4 regions of the Paenibacillus sp. FSL H8-0332 genome follow, and region 1 is predicted to be linked to each of the others. Evidence: riboswitches for the same ligand, from Rfam matches in the RefSeq annotation. Region 1 holds a riboswitch; each other region holds the start of a gene.

Evidence for each region. Region 1 has a riboswitch for cyclic di-GMP ahead of NST43_RS01610 (transglutaminase-like domain-containing protein). Riboswitches for the same ligand answer to the same signal wherever they lie in the genome.
Region 2: linked by a shared signal. The riboswitch ahead of NST43_RS29445 (flagellar assembly protein A) and the one ahead of NST43_RS01610 (transglutaminase-like domain-containing protein) in region 1 are both predicted to bind cyclic di-GMP.
Region 3: linked by a shared signal. The riboswitch ahead of NST43_RS00805 (choice-of-anchor A family protein) and the one ahead of NST43_RS01610 (transglutaminase-like domain-containing protein) in region 1 are both predicted to bind cyclic di-GMP.
Region 4: linked by a shared signal. The riboswitch ahead of NST43_RS03300 (PA14 domain-containing protein) and the one ahead of NST43_RS01610 (transglutaminase-like domain-containing protein) in region 1 are both predicted to bind cyclic di-GMP.

Annotation. Positions count from the first base shown of each region.
Region 1 covers NZ_CP150145.1:377,350-380,517, forward strand. The annotation lists gene NST43_RS01595 (glycosyltransferase family 2 protein) at 1-35, shown strand, start outside; gene NST43_RS01600 (GtrA family protein) at 25-429, shown strand; gene NST43_RS01605 (class D sortase) at 497-1,150, shown strand; cyclic di-GMP riboswitch class I at 1,276-1,357, shown strand; cyclic di-GMP riboswitch class I at 1,431-1,511, shown strand; gene NST43_RS01610 (transglutaminase-like domain-containing protein) at 1,525-2,334, shown strand; rRNA gene NST43_RS01615 (16S ribosomal RNA) at 2,700-3,168, shown strand, end outside.
Region 2 covers NZ_CP150145.1:6,766,129-6,769,296, forward strand. The annotation lists gene NST43_RS29430 (ABC transporter substrate-binding protein) at 1-362, opposite strand, end outside; gene NST43_RS29435 (isochorismatase family cysteine hydrolase) at 388-1,071, opposite strand; gene NST43_RS29440 (hypothetical protein) at 1,226-1,360, opposite strand; cyclic di-GMP riboswitch class I at 1,589-1,681, shown strand; gene NST43_RS29445 (flagellar assembly protein A) at 1,757-3,168, shown strand, end outside.
Region 3 covers NZ_CP150145.1:186,075-189,242, forward strand. The annotation lists gene NST43_RS00795 (ASCH domain-containing protein) at 1-335, shown strand, start outside; gene NST43_RS00800 (hypothetical protein) at 698-1,063, opposite strand; cyclic di-GMP riboswitch class I at 1,821-1,913, shown strand; gene NST43_RS00805 (choice-of-anchor A family protein) at 1,996-3,168, shown strand, end outside.
Region 4 covers NZ_CP150145.1:767,731-770,898, forward strand. The annotation lists gene NST43_RS03295 (sugar phosphate nucleotidyltransferase) at 330-1,703, shown strand; cyclic di-GMP riboswitch class I at 1,841-1,921, shown strand; gene NST43_RS03300 (PA14 domain-containing protein) at 1,936-3,168, shown strand, end outside.

The DNA of each region.
Region 1 (3,168 bases):
AAGACACGCGGAAGGAAAGCGATTATGCAAGATAAGGCTTGGCGTGCAGGCATGATCCAGTTTCTGAAATTCAATGCAGTGGGCCTGCTTAACACGTTCATTGATTTCGCGGTATTTACCCTGCTGCATTCCCTGGGGATGCTTAACACCCCTGCACAGATAATTTCCTACAGCGCCGGGACGGCAAACAGCTTTTTCTGGAATAAAAAGGTGACCTTCAAGGGCCGGGACAGAGGCGGGAATGGCGGATTTGACCGGATGCAGCTAGTGAGATTTATTGTGCTGAATCTGCTGGTGCTGGGCATTTCGGTGCTGCTGATTCATCTGCTGACTGATCGCCTGGGAATCCAGGTGCTGATGGCCAAGGTGCTGGTTACCTTCATTACAGTGATCATTAATTTCTTTGGAAGCCGGAAGTGGGTATTCTAGAGGTACAGTACATCTTCCTCGTGTCCTGGGGGGTTAGCACTTATTCTATATTGCGGAGGCGATTGTCATGCGGAAGTTATCCTATTTGATTATACTTGCCGGGGTCCTGATTATGCTCTACCCCAAAGGAAGCGAATGGTACGAGGACCGTCAGCAGCAGAAGCTGCTGGAAGAGGCTGAACAGGCCTATAGTGAAATCGTTCCTTCGGCTACGGCTCCTGCCAGCCAGGATCTGAGCAAGCCCTATGCGGAAGTCACCCAACTGCTGGCGGAAGAGTCCGGTGCGGAAGAGCCGGTGCCCACTACAGCGCCCGAGATTGAAGTTGGAGGCAAGATCACCGCCATTATTGAAATCGACAAAATCGATCTGAAGCTGCCTGTACTGGAGGGCGCCACCAAAACTAATATGAAGCATGCCGCGGCGCATATGAAGGAGACAGCTCCGATTGGTGAGGTAGGCAACGCAGCGATTGCGGCACACCGGTCAAGAACGGCAGGACGGCTGTTCAACAGACTGGATGAGATCGGTAAAGGGGATACCATTACTGTTATTACAAGCGGCCAGGAATACAAGTATGTTGTATATGATGTATCTATTGTAGAGCCTACCGATATTTCGGTACTGAAGGGAAAGGATGATGATAAGATTCTGACCCTCATTACCTGCGATCCGCTTGTCAACCCGACCCACAGACTCATCATTCATGCGAAGTTAACCTGACTTGTCCAAGACAAGGCAATAAAAGTCGAAAAAACATAAAATTTTAGACTATTTTTGTGGAATCTAGCGATTTGGGTCTTGCTAATAGATAGAGATATGGTAAGATATAACTATGAAAGCTAATACACGATAAACGGCAAACCTATCGAAAGGTAGGGACGCAAAGCTACAGGGCCTTCCCGTCATGGATGGCAGCCAGCTACCGAATGAAGAGGCTTTTTTTGTTTGTTTTAATTCTGAATCTGTAATTATATGGTAGTAGATTGGACAGATAAAGCTTATACGATAACGGCAAACCTATCGAAAGGTAGGGACGCAAAGCTAAAGGGCCTTCCCGTAAGGATGGCAGCCAGCTACCGAAAGGGGTTTTATCCATGAAAAAGTTATATTTAATGTTGATTACACTTTTTGTGATTGTCACTTCCGTGCAGACAGGCACTGCTCAAGCAGCTAATGCAGATTCAAGCTGGTTAAATGTTGGACAACTTGATCAAGGGGTTATCGGGGTTTCGTACGATGTTCCTAAGGACAAGAAGATGAAGCTCATGATTACCAAAGACAATAACAGCTATACTTACAACTTATACACTTCCAAACCAACCGAGACGTTCCCGCTGCAACAAGGAAATGGCTCTTATAAGGTCTCCGTTCTTGAGAATACTACCGGCAACAAATACAAAGTACTATCTTCCGAGACTGTATCTCTCTCAATGAGTAATGTGAATGCCGTATATTTGAGCTCTGTACAGAATGTGAAATGGAGTTCTTCCGATAAATCCGTTCAAAAGGCAGCCCAGCTTACAAAGGGTCTGACCACAGATGCAGACAAAGTTAAGGCCATCTACAATTACATCGTAGCTAACGTGAAATATGACTACTCTCTGGCTAACAGCGTAAGCACAGATTATATTCCGAACAACGATAACACACTGGCTACCAACAAAGGTATCTGCTACGATTACGCATCCTTGTTCGCTACTATGCTCCGCAGTGAAGGCATTCCTACCAAATTGGTTATGGGGAATACAAGCTATGTAACTTCATACCATGCCTGGAACGAAGTGTTCATGAACGGCAAATGGGTAACGATTGATACTACAGTGGATGCAGGTCTGGGTAAGAACACCGCGTCAACAGAACTGATCAAAGCAGCAAGCAAATATACTGCAGCGAAATTCTACTAAGAATAGCTGTGAACTATAGCATTTCCTGAGAATAACCCGCTTAAACATTAAGCGGGTTATTTTTATTTATAGAAAGGTTGCTTTTTAATAGAGGGATAGGTTATTATAAATAAGCGTTGTTGGAACGGCAAAGGAAATGAGAGATTACTTAAAAAAGTGATTTCAAAATAAAGCTTGCATTGTTCAAACGAACGTGATATATTATAAGAGTTGCTGGTGACGAAGTGATCGGCGCTGACAACGAGCTTGATCTTTGAAAACTGAACAACGAGTGAGTATCGGAAATCGCTTCGGCGAGATCCAAAAATGAGAATGAAAATTCTCGTCAGATGTTTCAAAATGAGCAATCGCTCTTTCTAAATACCAATTTGGAGAGTTTGATCCTGGCTCAGGACGAACGCTGGCGGCATGCCTAATACATGCAAGTCGAGCGGAGTTATGATGGAGCTTGCTCCTGATTAACTTAGCGGCGGACGGGTGAGTAACACGTAGGCAACCTGCCCTCAAGACTGGGATAACTACCGGAAACGGTAGCTAATACCGGATAATTTCTTTCCTCTCCTGAAGAGAGAATGAAAGGCGGAGCAATCTGCTACTTGGGGATGGGCCTGCGGCGCATTAGCTAGTTGGTGGGGTAACGGCTCACCAAGGCGACGATGCGTAGCCGACCTGAGAGGGTGAACGGCCACACTGGGACTGAGACACGGCCCAGACTCCTACGGGAGGCAGCAGTAGGGAATCTTCCGCAATGGGCGCAAGCCTGACGGAGCAATGCCGCGTGAGTGATGAAGGTTTTCGGATCGTAAAGCTCTGTTGCCAGGGAAGAACGTCCGG
Region 2 (3,168 bases), 1.2 Mb from region 1:
GACAACGCTTTGACCGGGACGCCTTTCTCTCTGGCGATAACGACCTGGTCAGCACCGGTAACTCCGAACTCCTCACTGCCGGAAGCTACCATCTGCACAGCCGGGAAATCCGAGCCCCCCGGACGGATCTCAACATCCAGCCCCGCTTCTTTATAGAAGCCTTTTTCCACTGCGGTATAAAAGCCGGCAAACTGCGCCTGGTGAATCCACTTCAGCCGGAGCACCACCTTTTTCAGCTCGCCCGAGCCTTCCGCTCCCTGGCCTTCGGCCTTCCCGGCTTCCGTATGGTTACCGCAGGCAGTCAGGAGCAGCATTAGCGAGGTTAACAGCATCAGCGCTTTCGTTCTGGACTTGTTCCACATGGTTATTCCCCCGTTTATGAATGATTTAGTATTGCTCCAGCGCACGCAGCACCGCTTGTGAATCACTTACACTGCCGAACACCCCGCCCTGCATTTGAACCATACTCAGCGCCGCCAGGTGATTCGCTTCATCCGTTGCTCCCGTGCAATCCGCAAGGATCAGACACTCGTACCCGCGGTCATTGGCCTCCCGCATCGTGGTGTGTACACAGACATCGGTAGTAATACCGGTCAGAATCAGATGGGTAATTCCTTTATTCTTCAGGATCAGGTCCAGGTCCGTTGCATAAAAGCTGCCTTTGCCCGGCTTGTCTATAATGTACTCTCCGTGGGCAGGCGCCAGCTCCTCAATGATCTGCCAGCCGCGCTCCCCCCGCACGAGGATTCGTCCCGCCGGTCCTTCGGAGCCGATCTCGGCCCCGATCTGGCGGCTGCGCCACCTTTTGTTCGCCGGCAGATCCGACAGATCCGGCTTATGCCCCTCGCGGGTATGGATCACGGTGAACCCTTCGATGTCCCGGATACGTGCCAGCAGCCGCTGAATGGGCTGAATCGCTCTTGCCGTTAATGAGAGGTCATAACCCATTCTCTCGACGTAACCGCCCTTGCCGCAAAAATCCGTCTGCATGTCGATAATCATCAGCGCTGTCTTCGCCGGGTCAACTGCCCCGTCATAAGGCCAGATGTAAGGTGTTGCTGCAATCTGCATGATTTATGCTCCTCTCCTGATGTCGCTATCTCCATTAATGTTATTTTAGTTAACATTAATTCGCGTTTCCTTGGTATGAGTTAGATTATATTACAATGAATTTGGGATGTCTTCGGTTTTATTACGAAATAATATACTGAATGTTTGTGTTTATTTACATATCTAACATATACATTACACAAAAACACAAAGCTTGGTCGTCGCTGCCGTGAACATTTGGCCGTCCGCTGCTTTTTTCTTTTTCCACCTGCCGGGCGCAGAGGACAGTTCCCCCTTTTCTTGTTCTCATGGCTTCCATAAGATGTAAGCGCTGGGAAACCAGTTTTTTTGTCGAAATAGAGCTGCATATTTCGAGTTTTTTGATAAATAGGCATAATATAGTTGAAAAATAGCTCTTTAAGTACTAGAATTAAGCTTGTTTGCAGAAGTTAATGCCACGCAAGAACTATTTATGACTCTTTTTGTCGATTACAGTCGACTACAAATAACCACCTCTACAGGATGTATATCATTGATCTATTTCTAAAGGCAAACTTCCCGAAAGGGCAGGACGCAAAGCCATGGGCCTAAGAACGCCAAATCCCGCGTTTAAGGTCGCCAGGCTGCCAATAGAGACCACTTAAGCCGGCTGTTCACGGGAAGTCCTCCCGGGCTTGATGATGTTCTTTTTCTGTACGAATTGCCATTGATCATACGAAAAAGTGAGGTTACAACCATGCCGCAGCATTATATCGAACCAAGCCGATATGAATTCGTAGAGTCCCTGATGCTCGAACGTAAAGGGCTCCTGGATTCATTCTCTGTGGAGGGCCGAGCTTCTGACGGGACACATGGAGATAAGAATGGAATTATCCTCGTGCAGGACAACCAGATATTCATTACGCCTCCGCTGCCCGGAGGCGCTCCCGCCCGGATTTCTGCGATCCACCCTGTTGTCCTGAAGATCAACTGGAAGACCGTTACAGAACCAACCGAGGTGACGAAGGCGGATTATATCACCTGGGAGATCTGCGAGAAGCCGCAATACGAAATTACCGTATCGCCTGACAAGCTCAAGGTCCACTTCACTCTATACCGTGCAGAGAAGTACGCCTGGAATCTGGTCAACTGTCCCGCTGCTTTCGAGGCGGTCGTCCGTGCCCAGCCCAACCCGGCGATGCTGCTGTCCACGCTCACTATAGAACAGATTATCGCCTCACTGGACAACCGTTTTATTCTGCGCAACCTGAACATTCCCGCCCTGTACGCGGAGCTGGAGAACCCTACATATCTTCCCGTATGCATCGCTGAAGGAAGAGCCCCGCTGCCCGGCAAGGAAGCACGGCTGGAATTCCTGCTGCCTGAGCATACACTAGAGGGGAACCGGATGTTTCAGGGACAGGGAGCCCCGGATCAGAAGCCTGCGGAACCCTTGGAGTATCTCCGTTTCCCGGGAGCCCCCTTTACCTTCGCAGGCGAAGTCTTCGCCCGCAAACTGCCGCCGGAAGAGGGCATTCCCGGCTTCGACACAGACGGCAGAGTCCTGCCCCCTCCCCCGCCGCAGGATATCTACTTCGCTGCCGGTAACCATGCCAAGCTCCTCCCCTGTGGTAATATCGTGGCCCGGCATACCGGCAGACCCCGCATCTGCGGAGGAAACGGCAGCGTCCGGATATGTGATTTCCCTCCGGTCCGTCTGCTGACCAGGGAGACGGCGGATACTGCGGGCGATGTTATGTTTGCAGGCGACGTCATTGTACCGGGAGATCTGGAAGGACCTGTACGTATCGAAGCCCTGGGTAATGTGTACGTCTATGGAGATATACGCCAATCCACAATTATAGCTACCGGCAGTATTTATGTTAGCGGCCAGGTCACCGGCAGCGGCCTGTACGCCGGACACGCGGGGGTACAGCAGCATCGTCTGCACAGCCTCGCAAGCCTGCTGCGGACTGAGGCGGACGGACTGCGTGAGGCAGCGCGCCAGCTGGCCAAGAACGTGGAATCCCGCCAGCAATCCGTGAAATACGGCCTGGTGGTCATGCTGCTGCTGGAGGGTAAATACAGCCACCTCGAAAGCCTGATCCGCGATCTCCAGGCTGCGCTGAGCCGTATGAA
Region 3 (3,168 bases), 190 kb from region 1:
ACCGGGGGGAGTTAGCCATTCATGCCGGGATGCAGGTGAATAAGGCGATCTGCCGGACGGAGCCGTATCAGTCGTTACTTGCCCGTCATGGCTACACTGCAGACAATCTGCCAACGGGCAAGATCATTGCAGTCAGCCGCATTGCGGATTGCTGTGAGGTGACGCCGGAGCTTGCGCAGCAGGGCTGGCCGGGTGGCAATGAATATGTATTCGGCAATTATGCCGAGGGAAGGTATGCCTGGAAGCTGGAAAAGGTTGTTCCACTGGTACATCCTATATCTGCTAAGGGACGCCTGGGGTTCTGGGAATATCCTGTGCTGGAAGAGGAATTGTGAATTTCCTGACGACATTTTGAAGAAAAATTGCTCCAGATTGGCTGCCGGCTGGTATAATTGGGATATTCGGCGGGAAATCTTCCTATATATAAGGATAGTTGTGCTCTGAGGCGGTTACCGCTGGAGAGGGGCAGGAATGCCGGGAAGGAGCGTATGCATAATAGATGGGAAGCCTTCTAATTGCATGGCTTTGTATGCTTTGTTTGTTTCTTGCGTTCAGGGATCAGGTAAGCCGGAGAATCCTGTACCCGGTAGCTGTAGTGGTTATATGCGGCACGTTGGGGTATTGGACGTTATTAATGTAGCCGCATCCGGGCGATCATTTGATGTAGAAGTCTGCCGCTTGCGGCAGGCTTCTTTTGTTAGCGCTGCTTCATCTTCTCCATACCCAGATATCTGCGCATATGCAGAGTGGCCTGGGCGGCAATCACATCATCCAGCAGCAGCATCCGCTCGTGATAACCCCTACAGATGAATTTGGCTTCAACGCCTGCCTCCAGCCGCTGCTGTTCATAGACCTTCAGACCACGGGCGCGCATCCCGGCACGGACCTCCCGCAGATCGGCAGAAGCGGCATGGACGGCCGTCTGGATCACCTCCAGATAAGGCGCAGGCGTGCGCAGCTCTGAGGATATAGCAGAAGCATCGCGCTCGAAGGCGGATAGAATAAGCGGCAGCAAAATATAGGATTTGACCAGCAGGTTGTCCTGGCTCTCTGCTCTTTGCATCCTTCTCAACCCCTCAAAGAGAACGTATATTCGCATTGTAACTCATCCTTCAAAAAATAATCAATGGGTTTTATAAACTAATCCTAATAATGTGACATTTTTCACAATAAAATAGAATGAATTATTTTATATTAAAATTGAAACATTAAAGATAGAGGATTAAAAAATTTCAGCTCAAAGGAGAATGGCAATGAGTCATGAAGGAAGTCTCCGCCGTGGTTTAGTATTCGGGATCATTCTAAGTGTTCCGCTCTGGGTATCGATGATTGGCTGGGTTCAGCTGTTCGGGTCTGCCTAGGCGACATTTTTATTCAAAATATATGAATTCTATTTGCAGGTGTCGTCCCTATGGGCGGCACTTTTTTTTCGAGCTGAGATGCCCATAAATAGGTAAAATTGCATTGAACAGGAGCAGATGATGAGTAGAGGTGGGCTGAGGGCGATAAAATAGGACGAATGTATCAAATTTTAATGATATAAATTGATAGTATTATAGAAAAGAGAGACAAACGGCTACAGCCAATCCTCTGATTTCTCGACTTTTTTCGTCACTAGATAAAAAAGAGACTCGTCCCTTAACCCTTATGGTACAAGGGATCAATGAGGAACCATCGTAAAAAATAATTTCAAAAAATATACTGGGAGTGGATTGACAATAGGGTGGGAGAGCGGATAAACTGAAATTAGTACAAAAGTAACAAATGTCATAGACTCAACAATGAATTTACATAAGCAAATTATAATTTCATATCGAAATCATGTACAAACGCAAACCGTATCGAAAGAACGGGACGCAAAGTCAGGAATCTACTGTCTCAAAAGTTGAGGCTAGGGTCGTCCGGCCGCCGTGAAGCTAACCCTTCTTGGCGGTCTTTTTTGTTGTTATAGTCTCGTGACAGATTCATAGAATAGTAACTAGGAGGTGTGGACTATTGAAGAAAAGAGTGCGTAAAACAGCCGCCATCATTATGGCGGGCCTATTGACCTTATCCAGTGCCTTTACGTGGGGGACGGATGTTAGAGCAGCTTCAGGGGTGCCGTATACGCCAACACCGGTTTTGGGTGTCGCAGGGAATTTTAATGCTTTTATCCTCGGGGATTTTAAACAAGCCAATGATCAGATTGAGGGCCGCCTGGCAGCGGCAGGGAACATTACCCTCTCCGGAGGTTACGGAGTAGCCAGAGCATACAGTGGTGCTGCGCCGACGGATGTACTTGTGGCCGGTAAGAATTTTGTACATTCAGGCAGTGGAGAGATCTATGGGAATGTGGTATTTGGGGATAGCTTTACAGCCAATGAGCCTGGTGTCAACATCAAAGGCGGGAAGAAAAATGCCAGCCCGATTGATTTTGCAGCCGAGCAGCAGATGCTGATCTCCCGTTCCACAGAGTATGGGGCTTTGGCCGACACGAATGAGATTGGCGATAATCATTATGGACAGCTCAAGATAAGTGCACCGGATCGTTTCAATGTAGTTCATTTGGATGCTTCGACACTGGCGAAGACCAACTATATCGAATTCAACATTGCCCAGAACGCTACGCTGATTATTAATATAAGCGGGTCTACAGTCAATGTGCCGAGCTTTTCAATGAGTAACGGCAGAGCCAGTCAAGTATTGTTCAACTTTTACGAAGCCTCTGAGGTGAATATCGAATATACCTCATTCTTCGGGACGATCCTCGCACCTAGAGCGGATGTTCATTATAAAGGAGCAGAGCTGTACGGAACCCTGATTGCAAAATCTTTTAGCGGCGGGGTAGAGATGCACCTGGGATTGTACGAAGGAGAGGGGCCGCCGCCGAGTCCGACGCCGACCGCAACGCCGACACCTAGTCCATCACCGACACCAACGGCTACACCAACACCAACCGTGAAGCCAACGCCGACGGTAACACCAACACCAACCGTGAAGCCAACACCGACGGCAACACCAACACCAACCGTGAAGCCAACACCGACGGTAACGCCTACACCTACAGTGAAACCTACACCAACAGTAAAACCTAGCCCGACACCTGTGTGCACTCCAACTCCAAAGCCAACACCTACCGTGAAGCCGACACCAACAGTAAAACCTAGCCCGACACCTGTGTGCACTCCA
Region 4 (3,168 bases), 390 kb from region 1:
GCATAGCGCGGCAGCCCGGCCCCCCTTGCCGCTACAACAAGCGGCAATATCGGATCTTTAGCCGGGAGCTTCGCCTGCGGGCGAAGCGGATGTAAAAGCACAGCCTGTTATGAAATGGAGCGGAGAGGAATTTTGGAGCTGTAGGAGCGTTAGCGTCCGCCTTTGTATTTGGATTTCTACCGCGAGGAGCGGTTCTAATCAGGAAATCCAAATACAACAGCGGCCGTAAGCCCAAAATTACTTGCAGCGACCCTCATAACAGGCGGGATTTTAACTCACAGCTCCGCAACAAGAAATACCCAATAACAATACGATATGGAGGGTTCACTATGAAACTAGTACTTCTATCAGGCGGCTCCGGCAAGCGGCTCTGGCCGTTGTCCAATGATTCACGCTCTAAGCAATTTCTGAAGGTACTGGAAAGCCCGGCAGGTGAACCGGAATCGATGGTACAACGGGTATGGAGACAGCTGGAGGAGAACGGCATGGCAGGGTCCTCTTATCTGGCGACCGGACGCAGCCAGGTGGAGATGATCCAGAGCCAGCTCGGCAGCGAGGTGCCGATCATCGTGGAGCCGGAGCGGCGGGATACCTTCCCGGCCATTGCGCTGACGGCGGCCTATCTGTATTCCATCGCGGGGGTGTCCCCAAGCGAGACCGTGGCGATTCTGCCGGTGGACCCATACGTGGAATCCTCCTTTTTCGAAACGGTGCTGCAGCTGGAGAACACCATGCTGGTGAGCGGGGCGAACCTGGCGCTGATGGGCGTAGTTCCCGAGCATGCTTCGGAGAAATACGGCTACATCATTCCAACGGGCGCCGATGCGGGAGCCAATGGTTACCTGCAGGTCAGCCACTTCCAGGAGAAGCCGGACCGCGTGCAGGCCGAGGAGCTGATCAGCCAGGGCGCGCTCTGGAACTGCGGAGTGTTCGCCTTCCGTCTGGGTTACCTGCTGGATATCCTGCAGCGCAAAGGGCTGCCGCTGAATTACGAAGAGCTGCAGAAGCAGTATAAGCTACTGTCCTCGATCAGCTTTGATTACGAAGTGGTGGAGAAAGAGGAGAACATCGTCGTACAGCCATACGCCGGATTCTGGAAGGACCTGGGTACCTGGAACACCCTGACCGAGGAAATGACCAGCAACCATGTCGGCAAAGGCTTTGTGACCGCTGACTCCGAGGGCACCTGCCTCATTAACGAGCTGGATATTCCGATTACGGTAATCGGGGCGAAGGATCTGATTATCGCCGCCAGCCCGGACGGCATTCTGGTGACGCACAAGACTGAGAGTCCGCGGATCAAGGAAGTGCTGAAGTCTTTTGAACAAAGACCGATGTACGAGGAGCGCCGCTGGGGTCACTACAAGGTGATTGACTATGTGAAATATGACGAGGGCAACGAGGTGCTGACCAAGCGGATTTTCATCAATGAAGGTAAAAATATCAGCTATCAGCTGCATCACAAACGCAGTGAAATCTGGACCTTCATCAGCGGAGAAGCCAGCATTGTCATCAATGAGAAGATGCATACGGTGAAGGCGGGAGATGTGGTGCGGATACCGGAAGGAACCAAGCATGCCATTCTTGCTCTTACCGATGTGGAGTTCATTGAGGTGCAGACGGGGTCGGAGCTCGTAGAGGAGGATAACATTCGTATTACTCTGGACTGGGAGGATATAGCTCTACATCAGTTCATTTCGTAGGTCTAACTTATCTATTTAACCAAATGTTACAATTTCAAATCAGGCATTAAGAACTATTTTTTGGGATAATTTCGACATTACTATACATTAAATTTGCATAGAGACGATACTTAAGGTAAGAGGGATTGATCCTTCCAAAACGACAATGGCAAACCTAATCGAAAGATAGGGACGCAAAGCTATAGGGCCTTCGCAAGAGTGGCAGCCTGGCTACCGAAAGGAAGAGAATATTGTGAAAACTTACCGTAAGTCTCGTTTGTTCTGCGCTGTGTTGTCGCTGGCCGTGGTATTGTCTGCTGTACCCGTGGGACTGGGAATCGCCCCTTCCACCGTCAAGGCTGCCTCCTCGGAAGGAGGGCCAGTGAACCCTAATGCCTCCCCTGAGGCGGTCAAGCTGCTGAACAATCTGTATGATATCTCGGGAAATGGAATCATTACAGGCCAGCATGACTATTTCGAGAGTCCTGATGAGCTGAGCAACAAGCTGAAGGGAACAAGCGGACAATACGCAGCACTACATGGTTATGAGCTTGGAGCCATCGGTGGACAGAGTGAGAGCGGAGTAGCTGCACAACGCAAAAACATCGTCTGGAGTGCGACGAACTGGTCCAGAGCGGGCGGAATTGTCGCCATGACCTTCCACCAGAACCTGCCGGGCACCAAGCACGAATGGTCCAATGTGCAGAAGTCAATCACCCAAGCGCAATTCAACAAATACGTAACCCCCGGCACTACAGAGTATAATGCGCTGATCACTGATCTGGATAAAGTAGCTGTCTCTCTGAAAAGCCTGCGGGATGCTAAGGTTCCGATCCTCTGGAGACCGTACCATGAAATGAACGGCGGCTGGTTCTGGTGGGGCAAGAAAGACAACTTCACTGCACTATGGAATATTATGTATGACCGGTTCGTGAACGTTCATCAGTTAAATAATCTGATTTGGGTATGGAACCCGAATGCGCCGAATGCCAACTCTGATCCCTATGCACGGACCTATCCGGGCGCGGACAGAGTGGATGTGCTGGCAGCAGATATATATAATAACGACTACTCGAATAAATATCATGATGATCTGACCAGCCTGGCTGGCGGCAAACCGATCGGCATCGGCGAGAACGGCGAAATGCCGAACATCTCGAAGCTGAAGCTGACCCAGCAGAATTATGTGTTCATGATGAACTGGGGCAAGATGCTCTATGAGAATAACAGCACGGCGACGATCAAGAATTTCATGAATGACAGCTACACACTAACCCGTGACCAATATAAGGCCTGGTCTGCTCCGGCGGCGGCTCCTAAGCCAACCGCAACGCCGACGCCTACAGCAACCGCAACCCCAACACCGACGCCAACAGTAACGCCGACACCAACCGCAACACCAATGCCAATTCCGACACCAACCGTTGCGCCGATCCAGAAGCCGGTCCCAACCTCCGGTGAGACGGAGAATAAGCCTGCTCAGAAT